2 regions of the Frateuria sp. GZRR35 genome follow, and region 1 is predicted to be linked to the other one. Evidence: predicted binding sites of a transcription regulator. Region 1 holds the regulator's gene; the other holds the start of a gene.

Region 1 (4,014 bases):
CGCGCCGCACAGGACACCGTGCGCATGCGCGCCGAACTGTCCAGCCTGCGCGAGATGCTCGAGATGCAGCTCTCCAGCCTGGCCTGGAACGACATGGAACGCCGCCAGCCGATGCACACCCGTGTACTGCGCGAACTGACCCGGCTCGGCATCGACGCCGACGTCGCCCGCGCGCTGGCCGATGAACTGCCGCCGCAGATGACGCCCGAACAGGCGCGCTACCTGCCGCTGGGCATGCTCAGCCGCGGCATCGCCGTCAGCGGCCGTGGCCGCTCGGACGAAGCCGGCGTCACCGCGCTAGTCGGCCCGACCGGCGTGGGCAAGACCACCACGCTGGCGAAGCTCGCGGCGCGGGCGGTGGTGCGCCACGGCGCCTCGCAGGTCGCGCTGGTCAGTACCGACCATTACCGCATCGGCGCCGCCGCGCAGCTGGAACACTACGGCCGCCTGCTCGGCGTGCGCGTGTACCCGGCGTACGACGCCGACAGCCTGCGCCAGGTGCTGCAGCTGCTGAAGGGCTGCCACACCGTGCTGGTCGACACCGCGGGCCTTGCCGGCAACGACCCGCGGCTGGCCGAACAACTGGACGCGCTGCGCGAGGCCGGCGAACTGCGCGCCTGCCTGGTGCTGGCCGCCAACGCGCAGGCGCAGTCGCTGGACGACGCCGTGCGTGCCTACCTGCCGGTCAAGCCGCACGCGGCGATCCTGACCAAACTCGACGAGGCGCCCAGCCTCGGCGGCGCACTGTCGGTGCTGATCCGCCACCGGCTGGCGCTGGACTACACCACCGACGGCCAGCGCGTGCCCGAGGACATCGCCGCCGCCGACGCACGCCTGCTGGTATGTCGCGCCGCGCAGGCGCTCAAGGGCAATACGCCGGCCGCCGACGAGGCGATGCTGGCCGAACGCTTCGGGACGATGGTGGCGCAGGCATGAGCGGAATCCTTGCAATGAATCAGGCGTGGGGCTTGAAAGACATGTTCAACGCGATCACGGGCGAGCGCGACAGCGCGCCGCCTGCACCGCACCGGCCGCACCAGGCGGTCAATGCAGGCGCGCCGCGCCGCCGCTGCCGCGCGATCGCGGTGGCCGGCGGCAAGGGCGGCGTCGGCAAGACCACCGTGGCGGTCAACCTCGGCATGAGCCTGGCGATGGCCGGGCACGAGGTGATGCTGCTGGATGCCGACATGGGCCTGGCCAACGTCGACGTGCTGCTCGGCCTGGCGCCCTCGCGCCACCTGGGCCACCTCCTGGATGGCACGGCCACGCTGGAGGAGCTGGTGCTGGAAGCCCCGCACGGGCTCAAGGTGATCCCCGGCGGCTCCGGTGCGCGGCGGCTGGCGCAACTGGGCAACGGCGAACATGCCGCGGTGATCCGCGCGTTTGACGAGCTGCCCAAACCACCGGACTACCTGCTGGTCGATACCGCCGCCGGCCTGTCGGACAACGTGGCGATGTTCGCCGCCGCGACCGACGACGTAGTGCTGGTGGTGTGCGACGAGCCCGCTTCGCTCACCGACGCCTACGCGCTGATCAAGGTCCTCTCCCGCGACTTCGGCGTGCGTCGGTTCCGCTTCGTCGCCAACCTGGTGCGCAACCTGGGCGAGGCCCGCGCGTTGCACCAGAAGCTGGCCAAGGTCAGCGACCGCTTCCTGGACGTGGTGCTGGACTTCATGGGTTTCGTGCCGCAGGACGAGCGGCTCAAGCAGGCCATCCGGCGCCAGAGCGCGGTGGTGGACATGTGGCCGGCAGCGCGTTCGTCGCAGGCATTCAAGCAATTGGCAGGTGCGGTCGATAACTGGGAGGAACCCGCGCGCGCGGGCCTGGACCGCATCGCTTTTTTCGGTGGCCAGGCCGTGACGGCGTCGGGGTGGTGACATGAGCGTGGCATCGGAATATCTCCAGCTGCAAAAACAGAGTGCGGATGAGTTGGTGCGCCAGCACGCGCCACTGGTGCGTCGTATTGCCTATCACCTGATGGGCCGGCTGCCGCCCAGCGTGGACGTGGGCGACCTGATCCAGTCCGGCATGATCGGGCTGCTGGAAGCCGCGCGGCACTACGCCACCGACCGCGCCGCCAGCTTCGAGACCTACGCCGGCATCCGTATCCGCGGCGCCATGCTCGACGAGCTGCGCAAGACCGACTGGACCCCGCGTTCGGTGCACCGCAAGGTGCGCGAAGTGGCCGAGGTGGTGCGCCAGATCGAGATCGAGACCGGCGCCGACGCCGAGGACGCCGAGGTGATCAAGCGGCTTGGCGTGAGCGCGGAGGAGTACCACGCGATCCTCGCCGATGCCGCCAGCGCGCGCCTGCTCAGCCTGACCGCGCCGGATGACGGCGACGGCGCGCCCGCCTTCGACGTGGTCGACCAGGGCAACCTGGGGCCGGCCGAGAGCATCGAGCAGGAAGGTCTGCGCCAGGCGCTGATCGACGGCATCTCCGGCCTGCCCGAGCGCGAGCAGCTGGTCATGTCGCTCTATTACGAGCAGGAATTGAACCTGAAGGAAATCGGCGCCGTGCTCGGCGTGACCGAGTCGCGCGTGTGCCAGATCCATGGCCAGGCGATCGTGCGGCTGCGCGCGCGCCTGGGCGATTGGCGGGACGGGAGCGAGGAATCGGACATGGGCAATCGCAAAGGCAAAAGCCGGCGTGCCCAGGCCGATCGCTCCGCCCCGCGCTGAACCATTGACGATCAACCATTCCCCATTCCCTACCAAGAGGAACCAATGGACAAGAACATGAAAATCCTCGTGGTGGACGATTTCTCCACCATGCGGCGCATCGTCAGGAACCTGCTGGTGGAGCTGGGCTTCACCAACACGCTGATCCAGGAAGCCGACGACGGCAACAACGCGATGACCATGCTGAAGACCCAGCCCTTCGACATGGTCGTGACCGACTGGAACATGCCCAACATGACCGGCATCGACCTGTTGCGCGCGATCCGCGCTGAGCCCTCGCTCAAGGGCCTGCCGGTGCTGATGGTCACCGCCGAGAACAACCGCGACCAGATCATCGCCGCCGCCCAGGCGGGCGTGAACGGCTACATCGTCAAGCCGTTCAACGCGGTCACGCTGAAGGAGAAGCTCACCAAGATCTTCGAGCGCCTTGCCGCCGCGGGAGCCAGCGCATGAGCGCCGTCCTGTCCACCTTCGACGAAACCGCGCTGCCGGCCGAGCTGCACGATCTGCTCAACAGCGCCGATGGCGCTGCGTTCGAGCAGGCGCTCGACGCGCTGGTGCGCCAGCGCGAACAGCACCTGTTCCGTGCGCTGGGCCTGCTCGCGCGCGACCTGCACGGCGCGGTCAGCCGGCTCGGCAACGACCTGGCGCAGGAAGGCGTGCCCGGCCGCGTGGCCGACGTGCGCAAGCATCTGAACGACGTGCTGGAGATGAGCGCGCAGGCGGCCCATCGCAGCATCGATTTCGCCGAACGGATGAGCCCCGAGGCCGACGCGCTGGCGCAGAGCGCCGAGCAGGTGCTCGCCTCGGCCGCACCGTGCGATCCGGTCGCCGACCTGGCGCGCCAGGCCAGTGCGTTCGCCGGCAACTGCCGCGATGGCCTCAACGACATGGTGATGGCGCAGTCCTGGCAGGACCTGTCCGGCCAGCGCATCAAGAAAGTCGTCAACTTCATCGAGTCGGTGGAGTCCTCGCTGCTGGAGCTGGTTCGCCTGACCGGCGCGCTGTCCGGCCGCGAGCCGCCGCCGGTGGTGGAGAAGATCTCCGGCCAGGACGAGGCGGACCGCCTGCTCAGCGAATTCGGGTTCTGAGGCGGGGCGGCGATGGACCCCTCGCTCGACGCCGAACTGCGCGACGATTTCCTGGTCGAGGCCGGGGAACTGGTCGAGCGCCTGTCGGAACAACTGGTCGAGCTGGAAGCCAATCCGCGCGATGGCGAACTGCTCAACGCGGTGTTCCGGGCATTCCACACGGTCAAGGGTGGCGCGGGCTTCCTCGCCATCGAGCCGATGGTGCAGCTGTGCCATCACGCCGAAGACCTGCTCAACGTCG
Region 2 (4,014 bases), on a different contig from region 1:
GCTTGAAGGCTCCAGCCTGGTCGCCGGGGTCAAGGCGATGCTTGGCGTCGATCCGAAGAAGGACTACCAGGACAACGTCGGCCAGGTCCGGCTCTGAGCGGAACACGGTTGCGGGCGAGGCCGCCAGGTCCCGCCTGGCTCGGCGATCCGCCGCCCCATGCCCGTAGCCTGGCTTGACGCGGCGAACCTTGCCAGTGGAAACGTCAGCCCCGAGAAGAAATCGCCGATCTGCGGCCTGCCCGGGCCTGGCCCAATGGCAGGCGGTGCAGCCGCATCGCCGCCAACCCAAGCAGGGTCGCGCCGCCAAGCGTACGCCGGAACGGGCTGTCCCCTTCGACAAGTTCCAACCCCGCCCACCAGGCCAGTGTCGCGTCACGCAGGAGCGGCAGGACGAAATGCCCGGAACCGGTGGACAAGCGCGCCGCGACCGCCAGCGCGCTCCAGGCGAGCATCGGCCCGTTGGGAGGTTGCGCCACCACGACGCGGCCCTGGCGATCGGTGATGAAGCGGCGGAGTGCCGAGGACATGGGCGGCTCCCGAGCGGGCAATCAGGTTGACACCGTGACCGCTCAGGAAAGGTGATCGAGCGCTGGCGGCACCGGCGGCCACGGCCGCAGCACGCAGCAAAGGAATCGCCGCAAAGCAGGGGCGCGCACCTGTCAGCGAACCACGCTTCGAGCGTACACGGCTCGTTCGGAGGCGCTTCGTGCATTGACGACACGTCCGGTATCGCCTCGTTGCGCGCCGCGTGCGCTCGCGCTTCTATTGCCAACGCAAAGCGCGCACCATCTCGCGGCTGCTGCCGAAGCACAGTGGCCGGTCAAAACAGTTCGCCCCGGAAAGTCATCGCTGAATCTGCCGTCCGCCAGGCGCAGTTGCCAGGCCCAGGACGGCGTGCTTTGAACCGTCATCCGTCCGGGTAGGCTGCGCAGGCGCACCTCCCGCCGGATGAGACGGTGAGATCACCGGGCGTACCGCGATGGCACGTGCGTCGGGTTGAGCTCGGTGCATCCGTAAGTGGTCCTCGGCTCGCTGCCCCGTTCCCTGTTCAAAGGGCCCCGGCGACGTCCGCCCGACGAAAGCTCATCCCGGTGATGTTGTTTTCAGCGATGCTTTTATCCAGGGCTTTCTTCGCGCCTTCGTTGACGAAACGCTCATGCGAGAGTTCCTTGCGTGCAGCCATACGTTTGCCAGCGGGCAGAAGCGTTGGCACGCGCTCGGCACCCGGACTCTATACCGGCCCACGACTGAAAGCGGGGGCGTCGGTGGCACGTGCTACCCGAGCTGCCCTGGCACCCGCCAAGGTGCATCTGACCAGGTTTTATGCGCCAGGTTGAGTTCGGTGTTTCGACCGGTATTCGGCTTATTCGCCGGACGACGCCTCCACCCGATTGCCGCCCTGCTCCTTGGCGCGATAGAGCGCGCGGTCCGCACGCTGCAGCACGGTGTCGAGCGTGTCATCAGGCTGGATCATGGTTACCCCGAACGAGGCCGTCACCCCCTGCACGGGCGCCACCGGCAAGCCGGCGATGACCGAACGCAGGCGTTCGGCCACCTGCGATAGGCCGGACGCGTCGATGTCGGGCACGAGCGCCAGGAACTCCTCGCCTCCCCAGCGTGAGATGCATTCGTCTCCGCGCAACAGGTCTTTGCAACCACTCGCCACCGCCTGCAGCACCCGATCGCCCACAGGATGGCCATAGGTGTCGTTGATCGCCTTGAACCGGTCCAGGTCCAGCATGATCACGCCGGCAGGCGCGTCCCGGTCCAACGCTTCGCGCAGCCTCCGTTCGCCGAGCAGCCGGCTCTGGGCGCCCGTCAGCGGATCCCGATGAAGCAGCATTTCCATCCGCTGCCGCTCCGTCGACAAGCGCCGGATCTTGCCGGCCAGTCCACGCTGCACCGGCAGCAACACGACGGCCATGATGCTGACCGGTCCATACGCCATCAAAAGATCCGTGCCGCGCGCGGACCACAGTTCCTCGCGATGGAACAGCAGATAGACCAGCACCGGCAACGCGATCGTCGTCCAGCCGAGCGCGGCCAGGACAAACGCAAGCCGGCCGGGGACGAAGATCATCAGCATGACCAGGAAAACCACGAACAGCGACGACACCGGCGGCAGGGTGTCGACCAGCAGCGTACCGGGCGTCAAGGTGGCCTGCAGCGTGTAGAGCCAGGCCGGCGCCGCAAGCGCCAGCCCTCCGGCCACCAGCGCGATCCGGGCGATGCTGACGATCCATTGGGGACGCCGTGTCAGGGCAATAACCAGGCCGGCGTACAGCGCGCTGATCGTGGGCGGCACGATCAGGTCCATCGTCTGATGGACCGGGGCCATCCAATGGATCGCGGTGGCGCAGATCCCGCCCAGCAGCGCCAACGACAGCATGAACAGCACGGCCATCCGTGCATAGCGATCGTCAATGTCGGGCGCTTGCATCCGGAAGGTCCGAGAAGTCCGCTGGCGAGTGTAGAGGAGGCCGCCTTGGCAGACGGGCGTTTTCACGCGGGTACCCGCGGTTATCGGCAGGGCGGGCGTGCACTAAAGCGAACAATGGGACGGGACGCGACCAACGGACCCACGCCCAGCCGACGCGGCTACGGACGTCGGGGATGGCCGGGGAGTAGGCTTGGATGCCCCCCCCCCGGAGGTCCACGCCATGATCCGCCGTACCTGCCAGCTGTTCCCGTGGTTGATCAGCGCGCTGCTGGTCGGCCTGCATCCCCTTGCCGTTGCCGCCGAACCCGCCACGCCCGCCGCCATCTCCCTGCCGCAGGCGGCCGCGGGTAGCTGGCGTTCGGGCGCCAACAAGGCGCGTGACGCCTACCGCCATCCCGTGCAAACGCTGGAATTTTTCGGTCTAAAGCCAGACATGACGGTGGTGGAGCTGGCGCCAGGCGGCGGCTGGTATACGGAGATCCTCGCGCCCTACCTGGCCGCCCACGGCCATCTGGTCGAGGCAACCGCGCCGGGCGCCAGTGCGTTTGCCGCCAAGCTCAAAGCGGCGCCGGCGGTGTACGGAAAGGTCGGCCCCCTCATCGACTTCGCGCCACCGGAGCAGGTGCGGCTTGGCCCCGACGGGACTGCCGACATGGTTTTGACCTTTCGCAACACGCACGACTGGCTCAACCAGGGGCCGGATACGCTTGCCGCGGTGCTCAAGGCCGCGTTCGCCGTGCTCAAGCCCGGCGGCGTGTTCGGGGTGGTCGAGCACCGTGCCAAGCCTTTTGCCAACGCACAGCAAAGTTCCCGCACCCTGCATCGCATTCCCGAGGACTACCTCATCGGACTGGCCTTGAAGACCGGCTTCCGCCTCGATGGCGTCTCCGAAATCAATGCCAACCCGGCTGACCCGGAAGACGTCAACGTCCACCGCCTCCCACCCAACCTCGCCGGCCCCGATGGCGAGCACAAGAAAATGCAGGCCATTGGCGAATCGGACCGGATGACACTGCGCTTCGTAAAACCGTGACAGGCGCCAATAAGCCAAGAGCAAAGCGGGTCGACGCTTTCCCTGATGATTGCCTTGCCACGCTTCATTCTTGATTCGATTGGCACAGGTGATTGCAAAAGGTAGCGTTGGATTGCTGGGAGGCCTGCCGTGGCATCGAAGCATACCGTGTCCTTCTGGGAGCTTTCCCGCTCACGCGGCTGACCGGCTTTCCTCGCGCTAAAGTGCCGCAATCGAACCCTAAAACCTCCAAGGACGAGTACATGGACTGCCCTCCCGACGCGCCGCCCGCCTTCTCAGCCAGCCGCGGCCGCCCGGCATGGGTGTCGCCTGTCACCCACGCGGGGGTGCGCTACGAGCAATTGGAAAGCCCGGCCGCCGCTGGGCTGCCGCCCGGGGGCTATGTCGTGGCCACGAGGGTCGGCTCCGGAGAGCGCCTGTGGATCAGTTGCGTGTACCAGTCACATATCGAGCCCCACATCGAAGCCGACGTGCAGTGGACCTTCTTCAAAAGTATGCGGCTGGACGCGGCCCTCAATGAGTTGCTGGTCGAGAACGGGAA

What was found. The regulator FliA, encoded in region 1, starts transcription of late flagellar genes. The targets are predictions, from matches to a motif close to TAAAGTTTNNCNNNCNNNGGCCGATAA.
Region 2: a site for FliA is predicted at 2,521-2,547, ahead of ACFWZ3_RS02930 (GGDEF domain-containing protein). Genes of this name have one in related genera too.

What each region holds. Positions count from the first base shown of each region.
Region 1 is NZ_JBHZGL010000011.1:13,397-17,410, reverse strand. Features, by position in the region: gene flhF (flagellar biosynthesis protein FlhF) at 1-936, shown strand, start outside; gene ACFWZ3_RS12915 (MinD/ParA family protein) at 933-1,877, shown strand; gene ACFWZ3_RS12910 (RNA polymerase sigma factor FliA) at 1,879-2,682, shown strand; gene ACFWZ3_RS12905 (chemotaxis response regulator CheY) at 2,728-3,135, shown strand; gene ACFWZ3_RS12900 (protein phosphatase CheZ) at 3,132-3,773, shown strand; gene ACFWZ3_RS12895 (chemotaxis protein CheA) at 3,786-4,014, shown strand, end outside.
Region 2 is NZ_JBHZGL010000002.1:87,016-91,029, forward strand. Features, by position in the region: gene ACFWZ3_RS02915 (pyridoxamine 5'-phosphate oxidase family protein) at 1-97, shown strand, start outside; gene ACFWZ3_RS02920 (hypothetical protein) at 204-527, opposite strand; gene ACFWZ3_RS02925 (hypothetical protein) at 1,049-1,213, opposite strand; gene ACFWZ3_RS02930 (GGDEF domain-containing protein) at 1,364-2,440, opposite strand; gene ACFWZ3_RS02935 (class I SAM-dependent methyltransferase) at 2,694-3,473, shown strand; gene ACFWZ3_RS02940 (hypothetical protein) at 3,716-4,014, shown strand, end outside.